DNA from 2 places in the Lysinibacillus sp. FSL K6-3209 genome. Region 2 is predicted to be linked to the other one. Evidence: a T-box and tRNA genes for the amino acid it is inferred to sense, from the RefSeq annotation. Region 2 holds a T-box; the other holds one or more tRNA genes.
The links. A T-box is a leader RNA that pairs with one kind of tRNA and senses whether it is charged. The one in region 2 lies ahead of argS (arginine--tRNA ligase), so its partner is inferred to be a tRNA-Arg.
Positions count from the first base shown of each region.

Region 1: it encodes a tRNA-Arg, which carries the amino acid that the T-box ahead of argS (arginine--tRNA ligase) is inferred to sense. The anticodon was not compared.

Region 1 covers NZ_CP150264.1:3,753,140-3,769,719, reverse strand. Annotated here, with positions in the region: gene hisH (imidazole glycerol phosphate synthase subunit HisH) at 1-499, shown strand, start outside; gene hisF (imidazole glycerol phosphate synthase subunit HisF) at 493-1,254, shown strand; gene hisIE (bifunctional phosphoribosyl-AMP cyclohydrolase/phosphoribosyl-ATP diphosphatase HisIE) at 1,251-1,868, shown strand; gene MHH88_RS18335 (tetratricopeptide repeat protein) at 1,959-3,476, shown strand; gene trxB (thioredoxin-disulfide reductase) at 3,582-4,526, shown strand; gene MHH88_RS18325 (8-oxo-dGTP diphosphatase) at 5,107-5,574, shown strand; gene rapZ (RNase adapter RapZ) at 5,584-6,477, shown strand; gene MHH88_RS18315 (YvcK family protein) at 6,482-7,453, shown strand; gene whiA (DNA-binding protein WhiA) at 7,544-8,491, shown strand; gene MHH88_RS18305 (HPr family phosphocarrier protein) at 8,604-8,861, shown strand; gene clpP (ATP-dependent Clp endopeptidase proteolytic subunit ClpP) at 9,029-9,616, opposite strand; tRNA gene MHH88_RS18295 (tRNA-Arg) at 9,924-9,998, shown strand; gene MHH88_RS18290 (basic amino acid ABC transporter substrate-binding protein) at 10,504-11,298, shown strand; gene MHH88_RS18285 (amino acid ABC transporter permease) at 11,394-12,098, shown strand; gene MHH88_RS18280 (amino acid ABC transporter ATP-binding protein) at 12,095-12,817, shown strand; gene MHH88_RS18275 (spore coat protein) at 12,867-13,481, opposite strand; gene MHH88_RS18270 (LemA family protein) at 13,639-14,220, shown strand; gene MHH88_RS18265 (TPM domain-containing protein) at 14,253-14,978, shown strand; gene MHH88_RS18260 (S9 family peptidase) at 15,213-16,580, shown strand, end outside.
Region 2 covers NZ_CP150264.1:2,273,451-2,290,030, reverse strand. Annotated here, with positions in the region: gene MHH88_RS10945 (polyprenyl synthetase family protein) at 1-621, opposite strand, end outside; gene MHH88_RS10940 (FAD-dependent oxidoreductase) at 974-2,413, shown strand; gene MHH88_RS10935 (HemK/PrmC family methyltransferase) at 2,410-3,243, shown strand; gene MHH88_RS10930 (chorismate mutase) at 3,420-3,716, shown strand; gene MHH88_RS10925 (aminodeoxychorismate/anthranilate synthase component II) at 3,713-4,324, shown strand; gene pabB (aminodeoxychorismate synthase component I) at 4,305-5,765, shown strand; gene MHH88_RS10915 (prephenate dehydrogenase dimerization domain-containing protein) at 5,755-6,657, shown strand; gene MHH88_RS10910 (MFS transporter) at 6,688-8,214, shown strand; gene MHH88_RS10905 (aminotransferase class I/II-fold pyridoxal phosphate-dependent enzyme) at 8,321-9,781, shown strand; gene MHH88_RS10900 (hypothetical protein) at 10,068-10,382, shown strand; T-box leader at 10,551-10,768, shown strand; gene argS (arginine--tRNA ligase) at 10,810-12,483, shown strand; gene MHH88_RS10890 (MFS transporter) at 12,672-13,853, shown strand; gene MHH88_RS10885 (hypothetical protein) at 14,145-15,248, shown strand; gene recQ (DNA helicase RecQ) at 15,257-16,580, shown strand, end outside.

The DNA of each region.
Region 1 (16,580 bases), 1.5 Mb from region 2:
AGGTGTGGGCGCTTTCCCCGATGCTATGAAACGTTTAGCTGAAACAAAATTAGATTGCTATTTACAAAAAGTACAAGCAGAAAGTCGACCATTGCTCGGTATTTGTTTAGGTATGCAGTTATTATTTGAGGAAAGCGTAGAGGTGACACCTACGAAGGGACTAGGTTTCTTCAAAGGTAGCATTCAACGTTTTAGCGGCATTCAGGGGGAGCAGTCTTATCGAGTGCCTCATATGGGGTGGAATGAATTAATTGTGACGAATCGACCAGCATGGCTCAAAGACGAGGCACCTGCCGAGCACGTTTATTTTGTTCATTCTTTTTATGCGACGAATATTGAACCGACAGAACTAGTGGCCTATGCTGACTACCATGGCATTGAAGTCCCAGGGATTGTTGCCAAAGGCTCGATCACAGGTATGCAATTCCATCCTGAAAAATCGGGTGAGTTAGGCGTGTACTTATTAGAACAATGGTTAAAAGGGGTGGCGGCGTGCTAACGAAACGTATTATTCCATGTCTTGATGTGAAGGAAGGACGAGTTGTTAAAGGTGTACAGTTCGTATCATTACGTGATGCAGGAGATCCGGTAGAACTTGCAAAGTTTTATGATGAACAAGGTGCAGATGAGCTTGTTTTCCTAGATATCTCCGCATCGCATGAAGGCCGTGAAACAATGGTCGATGTAGTGCGCCAAACTGCGGCGACACTAGCTATACCATTTACTGTTGGTGGCGGTATTCGCTCGTTAGAGGATATGAAGCGTATTTTACGCGCTGGAGCTGACAAAGTATCTGTTAATACTTCTGCCTTAGAACGCCCAGCGCTGATTAAAGAAGGTTCTGACTATTTCGGTGCACAATGTATTGTTGTTGCCATTGATGCGCGCTATAGTGAAGAAGACGGCACGTGGATGGTCTATACACACGGTGGTCGCAACAAAACATCTTGGCAAGTAATAGAGTGGGCAAAAGAAGCTGTCCGTTTAGGTGCTGGTGAGATTTTATTAACAAGTATGAATCAAGACGGTGAAAAATCTGGCTTTGATTTAGCTTTAACGAAGGCTGTACGACAGGCCGTGACAGTCCCAGTCATTGCAAGTGGTGGTGCAGGGAATGCCGAACATTTTTACGAAGTATTAGCGGAAGATGTTGATGCTGATGCAGCACTTGCAGCATCCATTTTTCATTACAAAGAAACGAGTGTAGCGCAAGTAAAACAATACTTACGTGAAAAAGGAGTGGCAGTAAGATGATAGAGAACATTAAATTTGACGATAAAGGTCTTGTGACAGCAGTTGTGCAAGATGCCAATACAAAAGAAGTATTAACTGTAGCCTATATGAATAAAGAATCATTAGAAAAAACATTAGAATCAGGCGAAACATGGTTTTACTCACGTTCTCGTGAAGCGCTTTGGCATAAAGGAGAGACGAGTGGTAACGTACAAAAAGTAGTGTCCATTAAAGCAGACTGTGATGGCGATGCATTAGTTGTAGAAGTACTTCCTGCTGGTCCTGCATGCCACAATGGCACAACATCTTGCTTTACGAAGGTACTGCAAGAAAAAGCAAAAGTTGGTTCGGTTAGTATTATCCCTGAGCTAGTTAAAGTAATTGAAAAACGTGAGCAAGAAATGCCAGAGGGTGCATATACTACATATTTATTCGATAAAGGCATCGATAAAATTTGTAAAAAAGTTGGGGAAGAAGCTACAGAGGTAGTTATTGGTGCAAAAAATCGTGATGCAGAAGAAGTAAAATGGGAAGCGGCTGATTTAATTTACCACTTATTAGTTTTACTGCAAGAACAAAAAGTAAATGTTTTTGACGTATTACATGTGTTGGAAAAACGTCACGAGGAGAAATAACAGCATATCGCTTATTGTATGGTATAATATAAGTTACTGTAAAAAGGAACGTATAATGCGTTCCTTATTTCTTGTTTCGGAGGAAATATTTTGGAAAAGAAACGTCAAAAAGAGAAGCAAACGAATGTCGTATCGTTCATTCCAACAGGCGACTATTATTATAAAAAATCAATTCAAGCGATGAATAGTGGTCAAATGGACAAAGCCTATAAATACTTACAACGTGCTGTAGATTTAAGTCCAGATGATCCAATGATTTTATTGCAATTAGCGATTGTAGAGTTAGAAGGTCAAGGTTTTGAGGAAGCCTATGATCTGCTTCGTCGTGCCTATCAATTAGACCCAAATGAGCCGGAAATTATTTTTTATATGGCTGAGGTATCAGGATGTGTCGGCATTATTCAAGATGCCAAACGCTTTGCAGAGCAATACTTAGAAATGGAACCTGAGGGTGCATATGCGGACGAAGCGGCAGAGATATTAGACTTTGTTGCTTTTGAGCACAATGAATATGAAGAGCTTGAAGGCAGTGGCGAGGATTTATATCGTCAAGAGCAAGCACGTCGTTGCATGGAAAAGGGTGACTTTCCAGAAGCAATCAATATTTTAGAACAATTAGTAGAAGATAGACCGGAATTTTGGTCAGCGTACAATAATTTAGCTTTAGCTTATTTTTATGTAGGTGAAGCGGAACAGGCTAAAGCGATTTTGAACACGGTTTTGCGTGAGAATAAAGGGAATCTCCATGCATTGTGTAATCTAACGGTTATTGCCTACTATGAGAAAAATGATGAGGAATTAAATGCTCTTTTAGAAGTATTGGTGAAAATTCAACCTTATGCTTGGGATCATCGTTACAAATTGGGCGCAACGCTTGCACTGATTGGTCAATATGAAACTGCATTTAAATGGCTACGAAGCATGCAGAAGCGTGGTTATTTAGGTGATCCAGGGTTTTACTTTTGGTTATCTCATGCGGCCTACTTTTCTGGTTACGATGATATTGCCAAAAATGCTTGGGAGCAGTTGCTTGAGTTAGATCCAGATAAAGAAGGTTTTGAACCTTGGCGTCAGCAGGAAAATACATATGAGCTTGACGCATTAGAGCATGATCGTGACTTCATTGTAGCGAAGCTTGAAAGTGAGTATATAAGTGATCGTTTATTTGGCTTATTTTTATTACGAGGAACAGCGCATAAGCAGGAAATCATTGCGCATCCTAAATGGATAGATGTAGAGCAATTTGGTGCTTTTGAAAAGCTTTTTTTAGCTTATGCACTAGGCCATCAGTTTGATGAGAAAAACAAAGTAGAGGCAAGTTTTTTAAGAGCCGTACGTGTACCCGAGATTTTGTTGGAGCACTATGGAAAATTGACGACAATCGTCGCACCGATGTTCCAAATGTGGTTCGTGCTTTGTGAACAAGCACTTAGTCAAAATTATCGCTTTACAAATCCGGCTGCTATTGCAGGTGCAAATGACTTTTTATTCCGCTCATCTCGCATGTTGAAGGTGACGAAAAAAGAAATCGCAGAGCAATATGGCATATCTGTAGCAACATTATCGAAATATATAGATGAAATATTAATGTACTTACCAACGAGTTAAATTGAAGTTGTGAGCAACTTAGTTGAATAACTTCATGCTTTCACATACGATGAACATACTGAACGTTATTATAAAAAAGTATTACAAGTTTAGGAGGAAGTAAGTATGTCAGAAGAAAAAATTTATGATGTTGTAATTATTGGTGCAGGTCCTGCCGGAATGACTGCGGCTGTTTATACATCACGTGCAAATCTTTCAACATTAATGATTGAACGTGGTATCCCTGGTGGACAAATGGCGAATACGGAAGAAGTAGAAAACTATCCAGGATTTGATACTATTTTAGGGCCAGAGCTATCTACTAAAATGTTCGAACATGCGAAAAAATTTGGTGCTGAATATGCTTACGGTGATGTCTCAGAAATCATCGATGGTGAAGAATATAAAACGATAAAATCTGGTGCTAAGGAATATAAAACACGCTCAATTATCCTTTCTACTGGTGCAGAATATAAAAAAATGGGTGTACCTGGCGAAAAAGAGCTTGGTGGACGTGGTGTCAGCTACTGTGCCGTATGTGATGGTGCATTCTTTAAACAAAAAAATCTCGTTGTCGTAGGTGGCGGAGATTCTGCTGTTGAAGAAGGTGTGTATTTAACGCGTTTTGCTGATAAAGTAACAATTGTTCACCGTCGTGATAAATTACGTGCACAAAAAATTCTACAAGATCGTGCATTTGCAAACGACAAAATTGATTTCATTTGGAATGCAACAGTGAAAGAAATTAACGAAGCTGATGGTAAAGTAGGCAGCGTTACATTGCAATCAACTGTCGATGGCACAGAATCTGAATTTGCGGCTGATGGCGTATTTATTTACATTGGGATGTTGCCATTAACAAAACCTTTTGAATCTCTAGGCATTTTAAATGAAGCTGGTTATATTGTGACTAACGACAATATGGAAACAAATGTACCAGGTATTTTTGCTGCTGGGGATGTGCGTGAAAAAACGCTTCGTCAAATCGTTACTGCGACTGGCGATGGCAGTATTGCAGCGCAAGCAGCACAACATTATGTTGAAGAGTTATTAGAGAAAATTAACGCATAATAAGTTATACCAAGTGACGGTCTAAACAATTGTGAAAGTGTATTGTAATTGGCCGTTATTACCGGAAAAAAATACAAATTTTTAATACGGTTTTAATATTGCTGTAACTTGAATGACATATAAAAGGTGTAATATAAATACTGTAATTAGCAATCCCCCTTTTATTTTTTTAGTAGGTTGTTTCCGCCTAAATCAGGTGGGAGCAACCTATTTTTAGTGCCAGGCACCCAAACAATTCTGAATTCTTAAAGCGTTGCAAGTAGCTAAATCCACTTAGACTCCTGTGGCTTAGGTCGTGCCCGCGGGAAGCGAAGTGGTTTTTTACGCAATAATAATGCTTATTATTTTTGGATATGTCATGTCTTACAGTAGAAAACTGTATACTAGTTGTATAAGGGGTAGTGTAAAATAATGGTTATTGAAAGATGTGTTGACTTTTTCTGCATGAATTCAAAACCCTTTGGATTAAGTTGATATAATCATTTTTTTGCGCAAGATTCCATAGTTGTGAAATGAGGACAAACTCTGATAGGTCTTGCTATAATAAAAATAGAATGCAAAAGAGATTAGAGGTGTGCCTATGCAAAGAATTGCAAACTTGATAGCCGTAAAAGACGGCCAAGTATTATTACTTCAAAAGCCGAGACGTGGCTGGTATGTAGCACCAGGCGGAAAAATGGAGAGCGGTGAGTCTATTTATGAGGCCGCATTACGTGAGTTTCAGGAAGAAACAAATGTAATCCCATTGAAAGCGCATTTAAAAGGTGTCTATACGATGGTTATTAAAGAAGATAACGTTAAGGTAGATGAATGGATGTTGTATACTTTTGTAGCGAAGGATATAGAAGGTGTACCATTCGAAGAAACAAGAGAAGGTAAGCTTGCATGGCACCCAATTGAGGATTTGAAACATTTGCCAATGGCTGAAGGTGACCGAACAAATTTACAATTTGCTGTATCACAATCAGGCATTCAGTACGGTACATTCGAATACACGAAGGATTTTGAATTACTTCATGAAAAAATACAAATATCAATAGAACAATAAAGGAGCTGCATGACAGTGGTGGTTGAAAGTCAACAATGTACACATGAATTGGTCATTATTACAGGAATGTCTGGAGCTGGAAAAACCGTAGCTATTCAAAGCTTTGAGGATTTAGGGTATTACTGTATTGATAATTTACCACCAGCGTTACTCCCAACTTTTTTAACTTTACTTAGAGATTCAGGTAAAAATATTACACGTATTGCCGCAGTCATGGATATGCGTGGCGGTGACTTTTTTGATTCGCTCATTGGTGCGCTTGACCATATATTAAAAGAAGGCGATATCGTAGCTCGCATTTTATTTTTAGATGCAGATGATCAAACGCTTGTAAGACGATATAAGGAAACAAGACGTGCACACCCATTAGCTGTTACTGGTTTACCGTTAGATGGTATTAAACAAGAACGCGTACTTCTATCCGAAGTAAAAGGTCGCGCTAAATTTGTTTACAATACATCCAACATGAAACCAAAAGAGCTACGCGAGAAAATCGTCAATGAATTTGCAAGCGATGCAGATCATACTTTTTCAATTAATATTATGTCCTTTGGATTTAAACATGGTATGCCAATAGATGCAGATTTAGTATTTGATGTGCGCTTTTTAAAAAATCCATATTATGTGGAGGAATTGCGCCATAAAACAGGTTTGCAAACAGAAGTTTCTTCTTATGTATTAGCGTTAGAGGATACACAAATCCTAATTCAAAAACTAACGGATTTGTTTGAATTTATGGTACCGCTTTATAAACAAGAGGGGAAATCACAACTTGTCATTGCTTTTGGTTGTACAGGAGGACAGCATCGTTCGGTGACGTTGGCAGAATATTTTGGTGCTTGCTTAGCCAAAAATGAAAATGCTGTGATATCGCACCGTGACATCAATCGAAGAAAGGATTGAGTGAATGGGGAAAAAGCATACAAGGCTAGTTGTAATAGGTGGTGGTACTGGCCTTTCCACGTTACTGCGTGGTTTAAAGCATCACCCGTTTGATATCACTGCAATCGTAACCGTTGCGGATGATGGTGGTTCCTCAGGACGTCTACGTGATGACTATGATATTCCCCCACCTGGGGATGTCCGCAATGTCATCGCTGCATTATCAGACGTGGAGCCACTTGTTGAGCAAATGTTTCAATATCGTTTTTCAGTATCAGATGATTTGAACGGTCATTCTTTAGGTAATTTAATGTTAACGGCTTTAACAGATATCACTGGGGATTTTAGCCATGCTATTAGTGAGATGGGAAAAGTGCTAAAAGTACATGGGCGAGTGATTCCAGCTGCAAATAAAAAGATTACTTTACATGCCGAGTTAGAAGATGGCGTAATAATTGAAGGTGAGTCTAAAATCCCGACAGCATCAAAACGCATTAACCGCGTTTTTTTAGTGCCTGAAAATGTGCAACCGCTACCAGAAGCAATACGGGCAATTCATCGGGCAGACTATATTTTAATAGGACCTGGAAGCTTATATACAAGTATTATTCCGAATTTGCTTGTGAAAGCAATTGGGGAGGCTGTTGTAAAAGCAAGGGGCCGCAAAATTTATGTATGTAATTTAATGACTCAAAAAGGTGAGACAATTTCCTATACAGCAGGGGACCATGTGCAAGCAATACACAAGCATGTTGGTAATTCTTTTATCGATTCTATTTTAGTCAATGATGAGCAACTGCCACATCCTGTTAAAGAACTGTATAAAGAAGAATGTGCAGAGCCCGTAACATTTGATGTAGGAAAGCTTGAAAGTATGGGATTAGAGGTTATTAAACGAGATATTGCAACCATTCGACCTGATGGGACAGTTCGCCATAATGCGGCAAATGTTGCAAAATGGCTTGTGGATTATGCAAAAATCTTACCCAAAAAGTAAGGAAGCCTACAATAGAGTCCTAAAGAATGCTTGTTGTATATGGTAAGATGAACATATACATAGAAATAAAGGTCGAAAGGGGGGCGTGCTATGTCATTTGCTTCAGAAACAAAAAAAGAGCTTACACAGGTAGAAGCGGACGATTACTGTATGAAAGCGGAAGTATCCGCGTTAATTCGTATGAATGGTTCGTTATCTTTTGCTAACAAACAACTTAGCTTAGACGTGCAAACCGAAAATGCTGCAATCGCACGAAGGCTTTATACGATAATGAAGAAGTTGTATCCATATAATGTGGAGCTACTTGTACGTAAGAAAATGCGATTGAAAAAAAATAATGTGTATATATGTCGTGTACGTGAAGGTGCACGTGAATTGCTCATTAACTTAGCTATTATTTCAGATGATTTTCAATTTAATCATACGATTTCTAAAGAGCTGATAAAAAAGAGTGGTCATAAAAGAGCCTACTTACGTGGAGCGTTTTTAGCAGGTGGCTCGGTAAATAATCCTGAAACGTCTGCCTATCATTTAGAAATTTATTCTTTGTATAAAGAGCACGGTGAGGCATTAATGGATTTAATGAATGAATTTGAATTGAATGCAAAAACCATTGAACGCAAGAAGGGCTTTGTGACATACTTAAAGGAAGCAGAAAAGATTTCCGACTTTTTAAATATTGTCGGAGCCCATCAAGCCATGATGAAATTTGAAGATGTTCGTATATTACGCGATATGCGCAATAGTGTGAATCGGATTGTCAACTGTGAAACAGCAAACTTGAATAAAACGATAGGTGCTGCACTGCGTCAGGTAGAAAATATTCGATTTATCGAAAATTCCATTGGCTTGGATCAGTTGCCAGAAAAACTGCGCGAAATTGCACGCCTACGTGTGGAATACCAAGATGTGACGTTAAAAGAACTTGGTGAAATGGTATCAAGTGGAACGGTTAGTAAATCAGGAGTCAATCATCGATTGCGTAAAATAGACGAAATAGCAGATGCATTAAGAAGAGGTGAAAAGATAGGCGGTTAAGTTTTCATGCGTATTTGATATGAAAGCGAGCACAATCGCTTATTGTTCTTCTGCAGTTAAGTGAGGTAATATAATACTAATAGATGAACGGTAGTGAAGGGGAGTATTGCGAATGACTGAAAAAACAGTCCAGGTAAAATTAAAATTAGGACTTCAAGCTAGACAAGCAGCGTTGTTTGTACAGGAAGCAAATCGTTTCAGCGCTGATATTTTTCTTGAGAAAGACGATAAAAAAGTAAATGCCAAATCCATTATGGGTGTAATGAGCTTAGCCATTGCAAAAGGCACAAAGGTTGTTTTAAGCAGTGAAGGTAGCGATGCAGAGCAAGCGGTTTCATCCTTAGCTGCGCTTATTGAAAAGGAAGACTAATCAAAAACCTCTAAGTCACAAGAGCTTAGAGGTTTTTAATATGGCCGTTGCGCGGACACACATGAAAGTTGCGACTCTCGCTAGTGAGCGGATGTTTTATGTCTTACGTGAGTGCTTAGCACCCATTAAAAAACCGCTAAGTCATTTGAGCTTAGCGGTTTTTCTAATTAGCGTTCGTTACGTACAAAAATATGGTCGATTAAGCCGTATTCTTTCGCACGTTCAGCTGTCATGAAGTTATCACGGTCAGTATCTCTTGAAATGACTTCTAATGGCTGACCTGTACGTTCAGATAAAATACCATTTAATTTTTCGCGAAGGAATAAAATGCGTTTTGCCGCAATTTCAATTTCAGTCGCTTGACCTTGTGCACCACCAAGTGGTTGGTGAATCATTACTTCTGCATTTGGTAATGCATAACGTTTACCAGGTTCACCAGCAGCAAGCAGGAATGCACCCATAGATGCAGCCATACCAATACAAATTGTTTGTACTTTTGGCTTGATGAATTGCATTGTATCGTAGATTGCCATACCAGCTGTAATCGAACCACCTGGTGAGTTAATATAAAGAGAAATATCTTTATCTGGATCTTCTGCTTCTAAGAATAGAAGCTGTGCAACGATTGAGTTTGCAACGTTGTCATCAATCGCACTACCTAATAGGATAATACGGTCTTTTAGTAGTCGTGAATAAATGTCATAAGCACGTTCACCACGACTTGTTTGTTCAATAACTGTAGGAATTAAATTCATGTTAAATCCTCCTTAAAAAGCTAAATTCGAATACTTTTACTGAAATCATCCATTATATTTCAGTTGTAACCTTATCATACACATTATAGTCAGGGAAGGTCAAATATTAACGCTGATATTAAAAAATAAAATACATAACAAAAATAATAATTTATAGTTGAAAAATGGGCAAGACGTTTGTATAATGGAAAGGTCGTAAGTTAAAGTACAGTACACTATTTTGCAGGTATGCTTCTGAAATGAGGATTATCTACATGATGCTTTACCGTAAAGCCTTAGAGTGAGTACTTTTTTTTTATGTTCAATTGCCCTCGTGGTGTAATGGATAACACGTAAGATTCCGGTTCTTGCACTGGGGGTTCGATTCCCTCCGAGGGCGCCATTTTACTGATTATTTGATATACTTTTATAGCTCGTTCTCCTATAAGTAGTTTAGCAGCCTGCTTAGGGGAGAAAGAGAGGAATAGGGGGGAATATTGTCCCGTAGGCATTATTCCCAGATTTATTCCTTTCTAAACCTTCAAAAAGCAACAACTCCAAAAAGTTTTTTAGTGAACATACCGAACGTGAGGCTAGCACGCTAGCCCAAAAGAAGAATCCTATCTGAGGGGATTCTTTTTTTGTGCTCCAAAATATCTAAAATCTGTATAAAAACAATCTTAAAATTGCATAAGTATACATTTTGCGACAAGCATCTTGTTTTTATTACATAATTTTTCTTTATTATGTTTAGTAAAATTCATTTTTATGAAAAAATAATCACTTTTATACGAAATCGTATTGTATATCAACTCTATTGACACTATAATTGACCTAATAGTCTAACATTTCCGAATTGAGAAAAATGAAGTGATCGGAAAATCATTAAATGTTTAGGGGGAAAAACTATGAAAAAACGTTTTTGGACGTTATTGATGATTGTGGCGGCATTTACGCTTGTGCTAGCGGGCTGCGGTGCTAAAGAAGATACATCTACTGGTGATGCACCGGCTGATGGTGGCGCGAAGGACAAGGTGTATAAGGTAGGAACAGAGGCTACATTTGCACCGTTCGAGTCAATTGACGATAAAGGGAATATTGTGGGATTAGATGTCGATATTTTGCAAGCGATTGCGGATGAAATGGGCTTTAAAGTAGAATGGGAAAACATTGGCTGGGAGCCAGTATTCCAAACAATTAAAAATGGTGAAACACATATCGGTGCTTCTGGTATTACGATCAATGAAGAACGTAAAGCATCATTTGATTTTACAGAACCATATTATGAATCTCAATTATTAATCGTTGTAAAAGAAGATTCTGATATTAAGTCTTTAGCAGATTTAAAAGATAAAAAGATTTCTGTACAAATTAATGCAACGGGTCATATGGCAGCAAAAAAATTACAAGGTGATGCAAGTACAAACATCATGGCATTTGAAAACCAACCTGTTGCTATTCAAGAAATGTTAAACGGTAACGTAGATGCAACAATTGGCGACAATGCAGTTATTTATGAATATATCAAGGCAAATCCAAATGCAAAACTTAAAGTAATTGAAGATGATGCATTTGAAAAAGAATACTATGGCTTTATGGTGAAAAAAGGCAATACGGAGTTATTAAAACTATTAAATGAAGGTCTACAAAAAATTAAAGACAATGGTAAATTAGCAGAAATTACTGGTCAGGACTTTAAGTAATAAACGATGCCGTTAGCCCTAATCATGCTAGCGGCTCATTTGATTTATTAGGGGATTTAATAGTAGAGAATTTGAATGGGAAAGTAGGGGTTCTGATGGACATCTTTGATTTACAATGGGACATAGTTTGGAACTACCGTGATATGTTTATACGTGGTATAGGTATAACAATCATTTTAACACTCAGCGGTTATTTTGGTGGTATTATTTTAGGCTTACTATTAGGTTTAGGAAAACTATCGCAAAATAAATTAATTTACTGGCCATCTAAACTATATGTGGATTTATTCCGTGGAACACCAATGCTTGTGCAAATTTTACTAATTCATTTAGCGGTTATTCCAACAATTTTTGGTCATTCATTAGGTTATATGGTTTCTGGTATTACAGCACTTGTATTAAACTGTGCTGCTTATAATGCAGAAATTTTTCGTGCGGGTATTCAGAGCATTGATAAAGGGCAAATGGAAGCAGCACGTTCACTTGGCCTAACACACAATCAAGCGATGAAAAAAGTAATTTTACCACAAGCTTTTAGACGTATGATTCCACCACTTGGTAACGAATTTATTGCGTTACTAAAAGATTCTTCTCTAGTAACGGTTATTGCAGCACCAGATATTTTATATGCAAGTAAAGTAGTAGCGGGTGCGAGCTTCCGTTTCTGGGAACCGTATATTGTCGCTGCCCTACTATACTTGGTTTTAACATATGTTGTAACAAAGGTAGTCGCATTTATAGAGAAGCGATTTAGCAATAGTTATGTCCCTCGTAAAGCAGAAGGGAGAGAAGCAAGATGATTAAAATTGAAAACCTACACAAATACTTTGGGAAGCTAGAAGTATTGAAGGGTATTGATTACGAAATACAAGAGAAGCAAGTGGTTTGTGTCATTGGTCCTTCAGGGTCAGGGAAAAGTACTTTTTTACGTTGCATCAATATGCTCGAAGAAGTAACGGACGGTGCCATTTATATAGAAGATATCAAGATAAATGCACCAAAAACAAATATTAATACCATCCGAGCAGAAGTCGGGATGGTGTTCCAACAATTTAATTTGTTCCCTCATATGAATGTCATTGATAATGTTACAATGGCGCCAATGCAAATTCGTAAAATGAGTCGTGCGGATGCAGAGCAATTAGGTCATGAGCTTTTGAAAAAGGTCGGTCTTGATAGCAAAGCTTATAGCTATCCAGAACAGCTTTCAGGTGGACAACAACAACGAGTAGCGATTGCTAGAGCGTTAGCGATGAAACCAAAGGCTATATTATTCGATGAACCAACTTCTGCACTTGACCCAGAAATGGTGAAAGAAGTATTAGATGTTATGAAAAATCTAGCATCTGAAGGGATGACAATGATTGTAGTCACACATGAAATGGGCTTTGCGCGAGAAGTGGGCGATCGTGTTGTGTTCATGGATGGTGGTTTTATTGTAGAGGAAGGTACGCCAGAAGAGATTTTTGGTAATCCACAAAATGAGCGAACAAAAGCCTTTTTAGGGAAAGTTCTTTAATATTAGGAAAAACCATTCATCGCATTTCGCAGTGAATGGTTTTTTGTTATTAATGAAGGGGATTTGTAGTAGTAGCGAACGAATCAAGCATTGCACGCATATCTTGTTGCGAGTATTGCGGCACTTGATAATAGCCATGCTTATTTTGGTAAATAGAAAGTTCGTATGCCATTTCGATACAGTTGGGAATACTATCTGCAACAACACGACGCACAACTGGATTTGTTGTTTCTGTCGCTGCTGCCGTTAAACATTTAGCAGACCCTTTATGTGCACCAAGCAAGAAGCCAGAAATGATTTCATCATTGATTTCACTTACATTTTGCATTGGCTTTTTCGGCTGTGAAGGTGTAATGCCGTATTGGAAGTTGTTTCCTGTTTGCATTTCATAACGACCTGTTGGCACAGATGGATCATGCCCTGTTTTAAATGACTCCACAATCGTATTGTACATACCGAGTGTGAAATTATATTGATTGTCCAAAATGCTAAGTAATTCTGGATCTTTTACTTGCGGACGTAAAAGCATGGATTGATTCAGACATGCAATAATTTCGCCAATTGCTTCATGCATGTCCATTACTTCATGTCCACCGTGATTTAGGCTTTGTTGTTGGTTTGATGATGTTACATCATTTGATTCATTATAAAAAGATTGTGACAAAAAAAACGCCTCCTGAATGTATAGTTTGTTGCAGTAATTAGTATGTCTTGTTCGCCATATTTCATACGACATAAATCTGTTTGCATATATTTAGCATAGCGATGTTTTTTTGCAACACATTAGAGGTATAAGAAAAGAAAGTAAGGAGGCTGTAAAATTGAAAAAAGTACTTGGACCTGTCGCAATAATCATCATTATTTTAGGTGTATGCGCTTTATTATTTATTCCAAAATATAATAGCCTTGTGACCGCAGAGGAAAATGTGGATTCGAAATGGGCTCAAGTCGAAAATCAGCTACAACGCCGCTATGATCTAATTCCGAATTTAGTGGAATCGGTCAAAGGATACGCAAAACATGAGCAAGAAGTCATTGCCAGCATAACAGAGGCACGTGCGCAGTTAGGTAATGCACAAACACCAGAGCAACAAGCAATCGCCAATGATGCGTTAAATGGTGCGCTTAGTCGATTGCTGGTAGTAGTAGAAAATTATCCGAATTTAAAAGCAGATGCGAATTTCCGCCAATTAATGGATGAACTTGCAGGCACGGAAAATCGTTTAGCAGTAGCACGAGAAGATTACAATAATGAAGTGCAAGGCTTTAATAAAATAGTAAAACGCTTCCCAGGTAATATAGTAGCAAGTATGTTTGGCTTCGAGCAAAAGGAATACTTTAAGGCAGCAGCTGGGGCTGAAAAAGCGCCGGCAGTAGATTTTAGTGATTCAGGTAAACAATAATGAAGCGTTTGACCGTAATAATTGCTTGTTTCATGTTTTTTGTAATAGTCAACAATGCATATGCCCAGTTCCCAACACCGATGAAAAATACGTACATTCATGATTTCGCCAATGTACTATCAACGCCTGTAAAGGAAGAACTCAATTCTTATTCAGAGCAGTTAGATAAAGGCACTGGTGCTGAAATTATGATTGTAACGGTGGATAGTATTCATGGGCAAGAGGCTAAAATGTATGCCACCCAATTGATTCGTGCTTGGGGCATTGGTGATGCACAGAAAAACAACGGTGTTTTGCTACTGGCTACATTTGGGCAAGGGCAAGGAAAAAATGATGTGGTGATCGCGGTGGGCCAAGGTCTTGAGGGAGCGTTACCAGATGGGAAATTAGGACGGATATTGGATTCTGCTTTTTATCCTTCTGCAAGTAATGGTGAAATTGACCAAGCATTTCAAGCGACGTATACAGCATTGTATCAAACTGTAGCACAAGAATATCATTGGGAAGGTCAAATGCCAACTCAAACAGTAGAGGATGAATCGATGCCCACTTGGATGTTTGTACTAATCGTGATTCTCGTCCTCGTCGTCATTATCTTCTCCAATGGAGGAGGCGGACCACGTTCAAGAGGACGGGGAAGAGGAGGATATCCAGGTGGTTTTGGTGGTGGTTTTGGCAGAGGCGGCTCCGGTAGCGGAGGATTTGGCGGCTTTGGCGGTGGATCATCTGCTGGTGGCGGCGCTAGCCGAAAATGGTGACCGAAAATGGTGACAGGCACCCAAACAATTTTGTCACTAGAACCGCAGTGGATTGACCCGTTTTCGTAATAGAATAATTAACTTGCTAAAAGACTCTTCCATAGAGTCTTTTTAATTTGGATAAAGAGGATAATTAAATAAGTTTTATCATTTATTGACAAAAAAACTAGATTTGTTATAATTTCTTTGTATCGACTAACGATATAACGCACACTGATATAAGGAGGAATCATTTTGAAAAAAAGATTTTTGTCAGCATCTTTAGCGGTCATTTTAACAGCTTCTGTTGTCTATCCTGTTTCCATTCAGGAAGTACGAGCTGCAAATGAAACGAGCAATGTGATTGTTGCACAAGAAGAGCGCCTAACAGCAAAAGAATTTCTTGAATTGGCTGTGACTTCTTTAACATTCCAACATGGGTCAGAGGCAATGCGTCAAGAAATCATGGATAAGTGGGTTAAAGAGGGAGAATTACAAAATTTAAGTACGGCCATTAAACGTGATGAAGTTGCTCGAATTTTAGTAAGAGCTCTTGATAAAGAGGAAAAAGAAGCATCATTAGCAGATTATTTGGAAAAAGCGAATAAGCTAGGCTTATTTAAAGGTATCTCTGAAAATAGTGAAACCATTTCAAAACAAGATGCTACTAAAATCTTTTCAACTTTTAAGACGATCAAAAACGGAACGAATAACGAAGGGGTAAAAGAAATTTCTGTAGAGGATTTTATGAAAAATCCAGGAAACTTCGGTTACCAATTGTCGCCAGATGGTAATTACATTACATTTGCTTCAGCATGGGAATCTCGTTCGAATGTATTTGTAAAGAAAATGAATGACGATAGTGAACCTGTTCGTGTATCAAGTTCAAAAGATCGTGATATTTCAGGATTCTTCTGGAAAGACGATACATTGCTTTATGCCAAAGATAAAGGCGGCGATGAGAACTTCCATATCTATTCATCTTCATTTAATGGGAAAGAAGAAAAAGATTTAACACCTTATCCTGGGGTAACTGTAGGCGTATTAAGTAATTTACAAGGTGTTAAAGATGAAATATTAATTATGATGAACAAAGAAGATGCGAAAGTTTTCGATGTGTACAAGCTTAATGTCAAAACAGGCGAAACAAAACATGTTGCAAAAAATCCTGGGAACGTATCGAATTGGGTAGCGGACCGTGATGGCAATATTCGTATCGCTGTCGTTTCAGATGGTGTAGAAGGTACAATTTTATACCGAGAAACAGAAAAAGATGAATTCAAACCATTTATTGAAATGGCGGCAGGAGATGAAGTAAATCCACTTGCCTTCTCTAAAGATAATAAATATATTTACGCAACTTCAAATAAAGGTCGAGATAAAGTACAAGCAGTGAAATACGATCTTGAAGGTAAAGAAGAAGTGATTATGTCGAACGATGAAGTAGACGTTGCAGGCGTATTATATAATAGTGAAAAAGATAAAATTTTATACGGTGCTTATATGACTGATAAAGCACATTACCAATTCTTTGATGAAGATTTTGAAAAACTATTCCGCAAAATTCAAAACAAACTAGGTGTTGAAGAAAGCGAACTAGGTATCAATGACTACAATAAAGAA
Region 2 (16,580 bases):
TTTCATACCTTCCATATCATTTTGAATTTGACCGATTACCCCGATGTGACTACCGTAAAATTGAACTTCAGTTGCTTTATCCGGATTCGCAAGAACAGTTCCTATTAAACAAGCTAACTCCGTTAAGGACCCAGACTTTAAAACAACCATGTCCATATAGCGATCTTCACAAGATATCTTGTTTAGTAAATCGATATGTTGTCCTTCAATAGCACGCAAAGCTTTTGTGACCACAAGTTCTAATGCGATATATTTATGTTTAAAATCGGATTCTTTAATGATTAACTGACATAAAAAAAGTAAGTAACTTGAAATATTTAACGATAAATTTTGGTGTTGAACCCAAGGCGATGAAAAATTATCTTGGTCTTCAATATCATCTAAAATATCAAATGATAAAATAAGAAGTTCAATTGCCGCTGCTACTTTAAAAATTGGATTCTCTATTTTATTGTTATAAATCACATAATGGAGTATGACTAACTCTCCAAATAAATAGCCTTCATCTTTTTTAAAGTCGATAAATTCATATAACTGCGTTTTCATATCCTTATTCGTTACATACGTCTCTAAAATATCTACCATAGTTGAATACAATCTATTATTAACATTTAAACTCATCTATAACACCACCACCCCGTAAATAATACCACATATTAACATTATATTAAAATATATCCTAAACATTGTAAAATTAGGAACTGTAAATATCGTTTGAATAAAGGTTTTAATACGTTTTTTCGTCCGCATTATCGCTGCCAAACTGAATGGATTTATCGGTTTTTTCAAATTATTTTCGGTATACCGAAATGGGGTTTTCGGTGAATTGCAACAGAAAATATGTGAAGATTTAAATGTCAGAATGATTTTAATACCGGTAAATTAAGTGATTTCTAGACTTTAAGAAATTTTAGTAAGTAGTTCATGATTTGCTGTGCATCAAAAAAATTGAATTTCATTGGAGGCTTATATAATGAGCAATATTAATTTCGATACGATTATTGTAGGGAATGGAGCAATAGGATCTTCTATCGCATATGAACTTTCCTCTAGAGGTCAAAAGGTTGCACTTGTAGGGAAGGAAGCACGTGAATCAGCAGCATCTATAGCTGCTGGCGCGATGAATGGCTGTTATGGAGAAGTGACTGAAAGTCTAATGAAAAGTGAATTCGGTCGAAAAAAATTATTAATGGATATTAAAGCTAAAAATATGTGGGAAGGTTGGTTATCCAAACTGACGAAAGATTCAGGTGATGAAAGAGAAGTAATCATTGCCAACGGAACGGAAGTAATTCTTAACACGGCAGGAACAAGCGATGTAGATTCTGTAAACTTTATGCAAATCGAACAAGCGCTGAAAGAAAATTCGGAACGCTATGAAATAATTGATCCAGATAACCACGTATGGCTAAAGGCTGATGAACAAGTAAGGCCTCTTAAAGCATTACTAATACCAGAAGAAAATGCAGTTGATCCTAACATTTTATTAGCTAAACTTTCCAAAGCCATTCACAATCTTGGAGGAACCCTTTTCAATGAACATGCTCTATCAGTGGTGACAGAAGGAAATCAAGTTTGTGGAATTGAACTGAGCGAAAAGAAAATTTTTGCAAAGAATATTATTATCGCTGCAGGGGTTCAGTCATTAGATTTATTAGATTTCGATTTAGAATTGAAAAATAAAATACCGCCAATGTTTTCAGGATACGGTGTATCAATACTTTTAGAATTGGATGACATAGAAAATTATAACAGGGTCATTCGAACGCCAAATAGAGCATTTGCCTGCGGTTTACATTGCGTTCCTCGAAATGGGAAAGAGCTTTACATCGGTGCAACCAATATACTATCGGATATTCCAAGGAAAAGTGCCTATGTATCGGATGTACAATTTTTATTAGATTGTGCAGTAGAACAATTACACTTAGATCTTTTTAATGCCGACATTAAAAAAATTCAAGTTGGAAATAGACCGATACCAGCTGATGGATTCCCGTTAATCGGTCAAATTAAATATGATGGTCTTTGGTTAGCTACAGGAACATATAGAGACGGGTTACACCAATCTCCTTTAATCGCTGAACACTTAGCTAACGAAATAAGTGGGATTGAAAACGATATTGACCTTTCTGATTTTCATCCAATTCGAAAGCCTCTCTATAATACACCAAGACATGAATTGATTGCTAAAACAACATCCGAAATGTTCGCCACTGGTTACGAATATCGTTGGGACGTGCAACCTTATTGGCATCCTATTTTAGAAAAAGGTATGCTTCATAGTTTTGAAGAAATTTTAGACGAGCTACATAAGGAATTTGCTCCACCACCTGAAATCCTTTCTCTTTACCTGACACATCCTAAATCTTCTAAAGAACAACTAAGAACATACTACAATGCGTGGAGTGAATGATGAAGACAAAAGAGGATTATATTAACCTTTTAAAAAGCGCAGGAGTATGGGACCCTGTGGGTGATTACGAAAAAATATACAATCAATATAATTTTACAGAAGCGGGACAAGATGACCCAAAAGCAGTAAAGGAATTTGAGGCAGACATTCATGAAAGATGTAATAGAATTCCGTTGGAGCATATAGTAGGCTACGCAGAACTGAACTCTAATAGATATGTTGTTGGAACAGGTGTCTTTATACCGAGAATTCAAAGTTTGGGGATCGTTGATTGGATTAAAGAAAATCAAGCAATTGATCCGAGTTCTTTAGTATATGACTTATGTTCTGGTTCGGGTGCAATCGGGATAGAAATTTGGCAAATGACGAATGCAAACATTGTCTGCATAGAAAAATCAGATTTAGCTACAAAGTATCTCAAGCGAAATATCTTGCGTCATCATGCCGAGAAGGTTGCCGTATATCAAGGAGACATCAAAGAATATTTTGATAAAATGCTGCAAAAACCAGTCGAAGCAGAAATTGTTATATCCAATCCCCCATATGTACCGAAAGAAATGGCGCAACCTCCTGAATGGGGGGTACATCATCCTGAAGAATCGGTCTATGCAGAACAGGATGGCCTAGATATTATCAATGCTTCAGCTCTATTTGCGAATAGAGCATTAAAAAAAGATGGCGTTGTATTAATCGAACATGATGAAAATCAGGGGGAAAGCGTCAGTGCGATATTAGCAAGCAATAATTTTTATAACATCCAAACAATTATAAATGAGAAATATTCTGACGAGACAGGTCTCTCCATCTTTACTATAGGTTATAAGTTATAAATAAATATCTTAGAAAAATGGTAACAATTTTTTATTTTTCATAAACCGTTCTTAATTTCCAATATTTATTTACTATTTGTTCTAATGCTATACCAAAGGCATTTTATTTAGATGCTCATCTTTAGCTAGAAATTTGTAAGAATGAAATTATTTCTCTAGAGAAGGAGGATTAAATAATGAAAGAAGAATTACTTGAAGAGTGGAGAGCAGAAATCGATACGATCAACACTAAAATTGTTGCACTGTTATCGGAAAGAATGGAAGTATGTACAGAAATAGCAAAATATAAATACAAATACAATGTGAATATGATGCAGCCTAAAAGGATTGAAGATGTATTAAAGAAAACAAGCATCGTAGCAAAAGAAAAGAATTTAAACCCAAAATATATTGAAGATGTATTTAAAGTTATTATTAATGAAACGTGTGAGGTAGAAGATAAGTTAATCAAAGGAATGAAAGCGAACCAATGAAAACACTAATAATAGACAATTATGATTCTTTTACTAATAATATTGCGCAATATGTTTATAGAGTAACGAATGTTTCTCCTGTCGTCGTAACAAATGATTATCCTTTTCATAAAATTAATCTATCGGAATTTAATAATATCATTCTATCTCCTGGACCTGGAACTCCAGAAAAAGATGAAGATTTCGGTATATGTAAAAGGATGATTAAAGAAGCGAATATTCCTATTTTAGGCATTTGTTTAGGTCATCAAGGGATTAATCATTGTTTTGGCGGAGAGGTTGGCAAAGCTCCTAAACCCGTACATGGTTACAAAGAGCTGATTGTCAATAGTGGTGATAATATCTTTAAAGGCTTGCCAAATAGTTTTTTCGCAGTTAGATACCATTCTTTAATCTGTACTAAACTTGCGCCTTCCCTTGAAGCAACTGCTTATACTCAAGATGGTTTGATTATGGCGATTGCCCATAAAGAGTTACCTATTTATGGCGTCCAATTTCATCCTGAGTCCATTGATTCGGAGTTTGGCGTTGAATTAATTAAAAATTTTATTGATATTTCTGCGGAAAAATCCTACGGGAGGCCATTACATGTACGAGATTTCGCTTAAAGAAAAGCTAGAGGGTGTAGGGTGTCCAATGTTTGTAGCGCCCAAGAATATTGAAATAGGGTTGGTGTCCTCTCCTATTAATATCTATGAAAAATTATTTTATGGTTTAAAAGATAGTTTTTGGTTAGATGGAGAGTTATCAAGTGAGTTTGGCAGCCGTTTTTCAGTTATGGGAAATTGTGATGTAGATACGGCAATTTCCTTCATGTATTATGTGAAAGATTCAAGGTTGGATATAACTGGTCCTAAGGGACAAGAGTCGGTTTATGGAGATTTTTACGAAGTCATGGACTGTATATTTTCTTTAATAACCAATGAAATGCCTAAAGAGGTGTTACATCCATTTAATGGGGGCGTCATTGGCTATTTAGGATACGAGTTAAAAGCACTTCGAGGGATACCGAATAAACATAGTTCCGATTTGCCAGATGCTGTTCTTTATTTACCTAAAAATATCTTAGTGTTTGATCATCGAAATCAAAAGAGTTATGTATGCAACTTTTGGGGTGAAATTTTAACGATATCAGATGATCTACTGCAGAAAAGTGAACAGTCCATACAAAGAAAAACGGTCGAATTTTTAATACCTCCAACAGAACATGAGATTGACTTAGAAATATCGAGTGACGACTACAAAGAAAAGATAAAACAGTGTCAAACATACATTACTGAAGGTGAATCTTACGAAATCTGTTTAACAAACCGTGCTTCCATGCCATATAGCTTTGATCCATTGCTGCTATACAAAGAAATGAGACTTTTGAGCCCCGTAAGATATAGCGCTTTTTTCAATACCGAACGTTTTTCAATTGTAAGTTCTTCTCCAGAAATGTTTATAAGCATTGACGAAAACGGAAAAATGGCGTCGAAACCTATTAAGGGAACTAGAGCAAGAGGTACGACTGAAGAGCAAGATCGTTTGGAGAAAGAAAGTTTAATGACTTCCTCAAAGGATAGAGCAGAGAATTTAATGATTGTCGACTTAGTAAGGCATGATTTTAATGAAGTTTGCCATCCCGATACGGTGAGTGTACCAGAAGCTTTTGTTGTTGAAACCTATTCATCTGTACATCAGTTAGTTTCCACAGTCGTTGGCGAATTAAATTGGGATAATGGCATTTTTAAATCTATAGGAAAATGCTTCCCTGGGGGCTCAATGACTGGAGCACCGAAACTGAGAACGATGAGAATAATTGATGAGTTGGAAGAGTCTCCTCGAGGCATCTATTCTGGATCAATTGGTTGGGTTGGCTTTAACGGTTATACAGATTTAAGTATTGTTATTAGAACGGTCGTCATTAAAGATCACGTTGCAACTTTTGGGGTAGGAGGAGCTATTATAGAGGCATCAGATGCAGAAGAAGAGTTCCGTGAAACATTAATTAAGGCATGTGTTCCGTTTCAAAGTATAAGGAGGGTTCAAAAGAACAATGAAACATGAGACAATACTAGTGTTGGGGGGAAATGGTTTAATTGGTAACTTTTTATCATCATTATTAATGAAGTCTGGGCATCATCTAGTCATTATAGATAAAGAGCCGTGTGAAGGTGATTCCTTAAGGGCTGCGTGTGGAAATCTTTACTCGAACCTAGAAATTATCGTATCTGATGTACGATCTGATGATATAAATGATATTTACTCTTCGGGGGATGCAATTATTTTTGCATTACCCGAATCCGCCTGTTTAGATGTATTAGCATCAAAAGCGCATTTCATGAAGGATGAAGTAAAAATCATTAATACATGTTCGATACAAAGTTCTTTTTTTAAGCATGCGAAAACCTTTTTACCGAATAACCCTTTGGTAGGGATTAATTTTATGTTTTCACCTACTTTACCTTATCAAGGAAGAGCGGTAGCACTTGTAAAAGAGGAAGAGTCAGAAGCATATACAATGATGAAAAATCTAATAGAATACAATGAAATGGTAGTATTTGAGTTTGACCCACACCGCCATGATGAGAAAGTTTCACTTGTGCAAGCACTTCCTCATATTTTAATGCTTTCATTGATTAGTGTATTAGGGGAGAAACATGATTTTTCCATAAAAGAAATAATGCAGCTTTCCCCACCGCCTATGCAGATGATGTTATGTTTATCAGCCAGGCTCACACAAAATTCACCTGATGTATATTGGGATATTCAAAAGTTTAACCCTTATTCAGAGAAAATTAGAAATGATGTAATCCATTCTATAACGAATCTCAATCAGATTATTGAAGAGGATTGCTTCCAAGACTTTTCTTTTTTGTTGAAAAATCATGAAGAAGTTTTAGGTGAATCGTTAAATGAGCTAAAAGTAAAGTGCAACCGCTATTTTAATAGTCAATAATCTTATGCTTACAGGAAAAGGAGGCATATTATGGAGGAGAAATCTGTAAGTCCTTTCGTCACCATTATTAAAAGTAAACCAAAACTATTGGCACTTTTAATCATTTTATTGCCTGTTTTGAGTGTAACAATTGATAATACGATTCTGTCATTTGCCTTACCACAGCTTACATATGCATTATCACCGAGTGCTGCTCAACAGCTTTGGATAATAGATGCTTACGCTTTAGTGCTGGCAAGTTTACTTGTTACGATGGGTGGTATTGGTGATCGTAAAGGACACAAAAAAGTACTTTTTATCGGTAGTCTTGGATTTTCGATTATATCGTTTATTATCATTTTTTCGCAAAATGCAGGTCAAATTATTGCTGGTAGAGCGGCGCTAGGTTTTTTTGGCGCAATGATTCTACCTGCTACATTAGCCTTAATCCGTTCTACTTTTCTGGACCGAGAGGAGCGAAGGTTAGTAGTAGCGGCATGGGCTACTTGCTTAACAATTGGTTCTGTACTTGGACCAATTATTGGCGGTGTATTACTTACTTTCTTTTCGTGGCATGCAATCTTTTTAATTTCAATTCCATTTTTTATTCCTGTCATATTCTTTATTCACAATTTTATTACCGAATCACAAGAAAAGTTAACTGGCAGAGTAGATTTCTTCAGTATTGGCATGAGTTTCATTGCCATGTTTGGTATTATGTTTGGGTTAAAACAAGTTGCTACTGGTGGAGAATGGGAACTAAGCTTACTAAGCATAGGGATTGGCGCTATTTTTGCAGTGTTGTTTGTAAAAAGACAGCTTGTTTTACCTAATCCTTTGTTAGATATGAGTCTTTTTAGAAATAAAAGCTTTTCTTCGCTTGTCTTTATCAATATGGTCAGCTTGGGTTCATTAATAGGATTTATATTCTTTGCAACACAATTACTTCAAATATCGCATAGAATATCGCCATTAATTAGTAGTTTTATCCTTGTGCCAGGTGAAATAGTAGCGATTATTTCTGGAATAGGCATCGTTGTCATCGCGCAAAAGGTGAAACCTAATTTTATCATTAGTGGGTCCCTTATTCTTATTGCGATTTCTTTTTTAGCCGTCTATAGTTTAACACTTACACCTCTAATTATTGGTTTATCTTTTCTGTTCATTAGTAGTGGAGTGGGCATTATTACTACCGTATCGAATGACCTTATTATTTCATCAGTTATTCCTGAAAAAGCTGGTGGGGCCTCGTCGGTAAGTGAAACGGCCTATGAAGTTGGCGTTGTCCTTGGTACGACGTTAATCGGGGGAGCGATTACATGGTGGTATAGACAATCGTTTTTATTACCAGATTATCTTCAGGCTAAGATTTCAGAAGGTTCGACAGATACGCTTGCAGGTACTTTAGCGGTAAGTGAGTCGTTACCAAAAGATTCCTCGACTGAATTGCTCAATATTGCAAACTCTGCCTTCCTAAAGGGCGTTGAATATACGAGCTTAGTAGCATTTTGTTTCATATTACTTACGGCTATTTTAACTTTCTTTTTTATTAAAGAAGAGCATCCCTCTAATCATTGAAATTAGGGGGATTTTTTAGTGGAGAATGGATGATTGGTAGGGTGACCAACAATAATTGCTAAAATCATGGCACGTTGCACAACTTAAAATGAAGGAATGATGATGTATGAACAACAATATCGATAGCATAATTGAACTAGAAGAGATGATGGTAAACTTTATAAGAAAATTTTTATCAGAGCAGCAAAATTTGCATAGCCAAAAGGTCATTGAATTCTCAAACGCCAATATATTTCAACTATTGGATGATTTAGCAATACCAAGTGAAGGTAGACCGATGTGCGACGTTCTATCTGATGCAGTAGAATATATTTATAAATATAGAGCTAAGCTTAATCATCCTCGCTATTTTGGTTTTGTACCAGGCCCTGCATCACTCATATCATGGGTAGCTGATGTCGTAACCAATGCTTACAATATGCATGCAGGAAGTTGGATGTCAACACCTACGGCAAGTTATATTGAAAAGGAACTCATCGCTTGGTTAAATAATAAAATTGGTTACACCGAACAATCTGGCGGAATTTTTGTATCAGGTGGTTCGATTGCAAATATTACTGCGTTAACCGTAGCGCGTGATAATAAATTGGATGGTGACCTTGCCAAAGGAATAGCCTATATTTCCGATCAAACACATTCATCCGTAATGAAAGGTCTAAAAATAATTGGTTTAAGCGACCGTAATATTAGAATTATTCCAACTGATAATTTTAAATTAAATACAATGTTGTTGCATGAACAAATAAAAGCAGACTTATCATTAGGCTTAAAGCCATTTATAGTGATTGCCAGTGCTGGTTCCACTAATACGGGAAGTATTGATCGTATGGAAGATATTCATCGCATTTGCCAAAAGTTTAACCTTTGGATGCATGTTGATGGGGCTTATGGAGCGACTGTCCTTCTGTCAAAAAAGCATAAAAGTAAGTTAAAAGGGATTGAAAATGCCGATAGCGTCAGTTGGGATGCCCATAAATGGTTATTTCAGACGTATGGTTGTGGCATGATTTTGGTTAAAAATAAAAACCTATTATTTCATAGCTTTCATACTAATCCTGAATATTTAAGGGATGCACAAATAAATAATGAAGAAATTAATTTTTGGGACTTTGGTATGGAACTGACACGGCCAGCTAGAGCGCTAAAGCTGTGGTTCACGTTGCAAGTTCTAGGGTCGGATAAGATGGAGGAATTGATTAATCATGGTATACGTCTAGCAGAATATGCAGAAAGTGAAGTTTTAAAGTACAAGGATTGGAGCATTATAACGAAAGCGACCTTGGCAATCGTCAATTTTCGATTTTCACCATCGAATTTTGACGACGAGATCATAAATAGAGTAAATACAGAAATTTCGAGAAAAATGGTAAGTAGTGCTTATGCTGGGGTCTTTACGACGATATTAAACGGCCAAGTAGTTTTAAGAATGTGTACGATTAACCCTGAAACAACTTATATGGAAATAAAGAAGACGATTGCACTTTTGGATGAGTACGCAAGAGCTATTTCTTTCAAAGTGCTGTCCGATGTCAATAAAAGCAAGGAGCTACAGACTGTCAAAAATTGAAGACTCTGTCTATTTGTTTTCGCATCATTTAGGTGAAAGGTATTTATTTAATATAAAAAGAACATGTTTTGAAAATCAAAATAGGTTCTTTTCTTATTGCAAAACGCATAAAAACACCATATTAGCTGTAGGTATTATAGTTGCAAAAGTAGGTGTATTATTTTAATAATCAAACAAATAATGTTAACATAGAAAGATGTATATAATTGGTAATATTTACTTTGGTATAATCTAGGTGTAAAACTGTTACAAGCAAAAAAATATTTTCATTATAGGAGGATGAACAATGGAGACAAAAGAACAAATATTACACTTGTTATTGCAAAAGGGCTTTAAGTTTAGATTTTATGAAGATCAAAATTTACTTTTCTATACAAAAGAGATAACGGAACCTGTATTCGTTAAATGGTTTGCTGAAGAACACTGTCATTTACCGGACTGTGATATGACGCATGTTTCGATCTCCCTTGAAATCACGAATAATCTCGAACGTGCGCAATATACTTTCTTTAATGGCATTGATAAACAATATATATTTAAAGACTTACTAGAGTTTAAAGAAGTATTGGAGAAGCTACCTAATTTAATTGAATTACGCTAATGGATAATTTTTTAATGAAAGAGTGAGCTTAATGTCAGAAGGAATAATGTTTTCTGTCTTTACTAGAAACAGTTTGACATTGTCCATCGTTTTCTACTTAAACCAACTCAACCAACGTTGACTTGAAGGATATAATCATGTAAAATATTCCAAAATTCATTAATAATTGTACATTCTGTGAAAAAGACAGTAATTCATTTTGAGCTGCCAAGCGAGTTAGGGATGGTGTGAGCCTAATGCAGATCGTTTGAATGAAACGCACTTTGGAGAAGTTTCCCGAAATACTAGTAGGGAATACCGGGGCGTCACCCCGTTATCAATTGAAAGTGGTCATAATAATGGCAACTAGAGTGGTACCACGGGAATGCAATGCTCTCGTCTCTTATTTGAGACGGGGGCTTTTTTATTTGTAGAGGAGGGAATGGATATGATAACAGAAATTGCAAAAAGTTTAGCGATCGCATTACATCAGCAAGTAACAGTAGAGGACATTAAAACATTACTTGAAAAGCCTAAAAATAGAGCAATGGGTGATTTTGCCCTGCCATGTTTTAAATTGTCTAAACAGCTAAGTAAATCTCCACAAACCATTGCAACGGAAATTCAAAAAAATGTAACGTGTGAGCTGATACAATCTATCGAGCTAGTTGGCGGATATGTCAATTTATTTTTAAATCAACACCTCATCACACAACAAGTATTAAGCAAAGTGATGAAAGAGCAAAAATTATATGGAACAAGTCCAATAAGTAAAGGCAGTGTCGTATTCGACTTTTCTTCACCGAATATTGCCAAGCCTTTCTCAATGGGCCATTTACGTTCAACAGTTATAGGCAATGCCCTTGCCAATCTAGCAGAGAAAAATGGCTATAAGGCTATTCGTATTAATCATTTAGGCGATTGGGGTACTCAGTTTGGAAAGTTAATTGTCGCTTATCATCTATGGGGAAACCAACAAGCAATTGAAGCTGCACCAATTAAAGAATTATTGAAAATTTATGTAAAATTTCATGAAGAAGCACAACAAGATGCAACGTTAATTGTACAAGCGCGAGCGGCATTTAAAGCGTTAGAAGAGCAAGATGAACAGGCACTTGCTCTATGGCAATGGTTTAGAGAAGTATCATTAGAAGAATTTAAGGGACTATATCAGTTGTTAGGTATTCAATTTGATCGTTACGAAGGAGAAGCGTTCTATAATGATAAAATGCCAGCGGTTGTAAGTGATTTACAAACAAAAGAACTGCTGACACTATCTGAAGGTGCATATGTGGTCGAATTAGAGGATATGCCTCCTTGTATCATAATGAAAACAGATGGCGCTACACTGTATGCTACGCGTGATTTAGCCGCTGCCTTTTATCGACAGCAACAGTATAATCCTGAAAAAATTTACTATGTCGTAGGCAATGAACAAACATTGCATTTCCAACAGTTATTTCACGTTATTGAAAAAATGGGTTATGATTGGGCACAAGATTTACGCCATGTGGCTTTTGGAATGATACTTCAAGATGGAAAAAAGATGTCAACGCGAAAAGGGAAAATGGTTCTTCTACATGATGTATTGACAGAAGCGATTGAGACTGCAAAACAAAGTATTCAACTGAAAAATCCACATTTACAAAATAAAGAAGAAGTAGCGAGGCAGGTTGGTGTAGGTGCCGTTATTTTCAATGACTTAAAAAATAATCGCATCCATGATATTGAATTTTCTATAAACGACATGATGCAGTTTGAAGGGGAAACGGGCCCATATATCCAATATACGCATGCACGCATTCACTCCATTTTGGACAAAGCAGATGGTCCACTTGAGGAAGTGTCTTTCCAACCGTTAGGACAACAGGCATGGCAGGTCTTGTTGTTACTTGAACAATTTCCTCGTGTAATTGCGAACGCTTATGAACAAGTAGATCCTTCCATCGTAGCTAAATATGCTTTACAATTAGCTCGTGCGTTTAATAAATACTATGCAACGAATAAAATTCTAGCAAAAGATCGCTTACAAGGTTGCCGTTTAACATTATGTCATTGTGTAGCTATGATTCTAAACGAAGCATTAGCTTTATTAGGAATCGAAGCACCGAAAAATATGTGATGATGCTTCTCTAAGTTTATTGTACCAAAAGCACAAATAAAGCAGGATGCATATAAAAATAATGAAATATTGACGGTAAGCAGAGAAAATGCTAAAAGAAGAATAGAAGAAATCGGATGTCTGACAACATTATTTATCAAGGACAATGACATAGTAGTGAACTTGGCATTAGAAAGGTATTCAACGTTATGAATAATAAACAATGGACAGCTTCGACAATCGTCGTTGTTGTCAGTATTTTTTTCGTCGCCCTCAATATGCGACCAGCTGTAACTAGCATAGGGCCACTATTTAATGTGTTAATGGAGTCTCTTCAAGTATCCAATACGCAAATGAGTTTATTAACATCCATTCCTGTCTTTTGTATGGGGCTTTTTGCACCAGTGGCTGTTCCGTTACAACGACGGCTTGGTACAAAGTTTTCAATTGCACTACTTTTAACTATTATTGGGTTAGCCAATGGACTTCGATGGTTACAGGAAAGCTTTGTTTTGCTTGTGGTTACAAGTTTTGCTGCTGGTCTTGCCATCGCTATTATCGGGCCGATGGTAAATGCATTTATTAAAGAACAATTTCCAAATCGTTTTGCAACGGTAGTTGGCGTGTATTCTTTTGGCATTGGGACAGGTGCAACATTAAGTGCGGCATTAACGGTATCATTTTATAATGGGTTTCATAAAGATTGGACCATTGCCCTTGGTAGCTGGGCAATGCTGGCTGTGCTTGCTCTTATAATTTGGTTGCTTGTTATCCCAAATCAGGTAGAGCAGTCGTCTGTACAAAAGGATGAACGAATAAAGGAAGCTGTACGTAATCCGTGGAAAAACAGCCGTGCGTGGACGATTTTACTTTATTTTGGTTTTCAAACATCGTTATTTTTCTCGATGATGTCTTGGTTAACGCCTATTTTACAAGATAAAGGCTTAACACTCGTTGCTGCCAGTTCGATGTTAACTTTTCTGTCAATCATACAGATGATAGGAAATATAGTTGTCCCGATCCTAATGGAAAAATGGTCAAATCGTATTCGATGGCTATTGTCATTAGGAATTATCGGTGTTATCGGTTTTGCACTATTATGGTTAGGAACGGGATGGCTATTATGGATTGGCGTTCTTATTATTGGGATTGTGCTAAGTGGATTGTTTCCTATTGGTTTATTATTACCATTGGATGAAGCACGCTCGCATGAAGAGGCCAATAGCTGGTCCTCAATGGTCATGTCTGGTGGATTTATGATGAGCGCAATTATTCCTACACTAATCGGTTATTGCTATGATTTAACAGGTAACCATTCGTTTACCTTCGTTATCTTTTTGCTATTAACGTTTGGGATTATTACTACAGCGCTTGTATTAAGAAAGAAATAAATAGCATGTCTTCTGTAGGTTTCAAAAAAGTTTTAATTGCAAGGGCAGTAACGGCAACTTATCATGTCGTTACTGCCTTTTGCTCGTGTAAAGAGTGCTTCTTGAACAGACAGAACTCTTCGAAAAGTATGACAAAATGCTATTTTTCTTTAATGTAAGTAGATAAATTTTTAAAAATGGCCTTATTTTAATGGATATATTTCAATAATAATATTATGTAAACTTGAAACAAATGACATCGTTGTTTATGATAGTAAAGAAAGAAGTTCGATAGAAAGTATTGGTGAACAAATGCGAAAAAAGATGCTTATCGTTGGAGCGGCAACCCTCCTGTTAACAGGTTGTGGCGATCAATCTGTTGCGGACATGTTTAACAAGGAAAAAACAGCAATTAAATCTGACAAACTCGTCGAGAAACAAGAGGAAAAGCTTATTCCAGAGGTGAAGGTTGTAGGGGAGAGCGCTATTGGCGCGGGTATTATTGTGAAGAAAGACCCTTCGATGCTCTATATTGTAACAAACGGAGCGTTGGTCGCATCAAAACCTACTGCCCTTGTGCAATTTAGTAACGATAAACTTGTAGAAGCTGATGTACGCTATATATCTACTGCTTATAACATTGCTATTTTACAAGTGAAATATAATGCGTCGGTCAATGTTCCAACTGTATTCAATGGCAAGTTGGATCACTTGGCCGTGTATGTCGATGGCTTACCCCACACAATCAAAAGATATAGTGACAAGGTCGCTGCTTATTATATAGATGTAGACCAAGCTTTACCACCCGGTAGCCCTGTGATGGAGGCAGAAAATGGTCAAATTGTGGGCGTTTATTTTAATCGACAGCAACAGGGCGTTTCTCAACCATACATATTGCCACTTCAAGATATAGTACAGTTACTTGATGAATGGATTATTGACGGCATGAAGGCAAAGGATCGTTTGTCTCAATCTAAAAATTTGTATGCCTATAGTGAAGTCGGTGACAAAGAAGCGGTGCAAAAAATACTTGATAAATATGGGAAGAATATTTTTGCCTATAATGAGGACGAGGTAAAAATATTTATTGATACATTTCATGAGCATTTAAAGGCGGCTGTGGCGATTAATGATGCCAGTGTGATGCAGTCTGTTACTGGTGCAGAGGATTTACAGCATACGCTGAAAGATATGGTTGCTTATTATGCGTCCAAGCAAGCGAAAATCCATTTTTCTAATACAACTATTAAACAGATAGAGAAAGTAGGGCAAAATATTATTGTGCGTGCAAAAACGGAATACGTGCTGACCGATTCAGCGGGACAGGAAGCACTTGCACATTCCATCATGACCTATGAGATTTTCAAAAATGATCAAGGCGATTACAAACTAATTCGCCTTATAGCAGAGGAGTGAGAAAGAGAATGGAGCAAGCAAGACAAATGCTACAGCATCACTTTGGTTATGATTCATTTCGCATCGGACAAGCGCAAATTATTGAGCAAACATTAAGTGGGCAGTCGAGCCTTTGCGTGATGCCGACAGGTGGAGGAAAATCGATTTGCTATCAAATTCCGGCATTAATGCTTGATGGTTTAACGATTGTGATTTCACCGTTAATTTCCCTAATGCAAGATCAAGTTGAGTCATTGCGAGCAGCGAATATACCGGCGGCTTATATCAATAGTACGTTATCAGCACAAGAAGTGGATGAAACGATGCAACTAGTGAGTGGAGGTTATTTGAAGCTGCTCTATATTGCACCGGAAAGATTAGAAAGTGCTGCCTTTTTACAAGCATTATCACAATTATATGTACCATTGCTAGCTGTAGATGAAGCGCATTGTATTTCGCAGTGGGGCCATGATTTTCGCCCCAGCTATCGCGCCATTCAAAAATTATTTACATTATGGGCACAACAACCCACTGTGCTTGCCTTAACTGCTACAGCAACTCCTGCTGTCTGTGAGGATATCCGTCAATTATTATCGATTGACGAAAAGGCAACACTCATTACAGGCTTTGAACGTGAAAACTTAGCTTTTACGGTGTTAATCGGTGAAAATAAAGAGCGCTATATTAAAAATTATATTGAAAAAAATAAATCGGAAGTCGGCATTATTTATGCGGCGACACGTAAATCAGTTGATGCATTGTATGACTCACTGACACGTGCGGGTGTGTCGGTTGCAAAATATCATGCAGGACTTTCAGAGAACTTGCGTATGACTGAACAAGAACGATTTTTAAAAGATGAGGCTCGCATTATGATCGCAACCAATGCGTTTGGTATGGGAATCGATAAAAGTAATGTTCGCTTTGTGATTCACTATCAAATGCCACGTAATATGGAGAGTTATTATCAAGAAGCGGGCCGCGCAGGGCGTGATGGTTTGCCGAGTGCTTGTATTTTGCTCTACGCTTCAGGGGATGTACAAACACAACGTTTTTTAATTGAGCAGACACGTGATGAGGCGCGTATCGCACAGGAATTAGAAAAATTACAAACGATGGTCGATTACTGTCATACCGAAGGCTGCCTACAAAATGCGATTTTAACGTATTTCGGTGAACAGGCAGCCGCACCTTGTAAACGTTGCAGTAATTGTCAAGATAACCGGGACGTAAAAGATGTCACGGAAGATGCACAAAAGGTATTAGCATGTGTTGTAAGAATGGGACAAAAATTTGGCAAAACAATGGTAGCACAAGTATTAATAGGCTCTAAAAATCAAAAAGTTCTTGAAT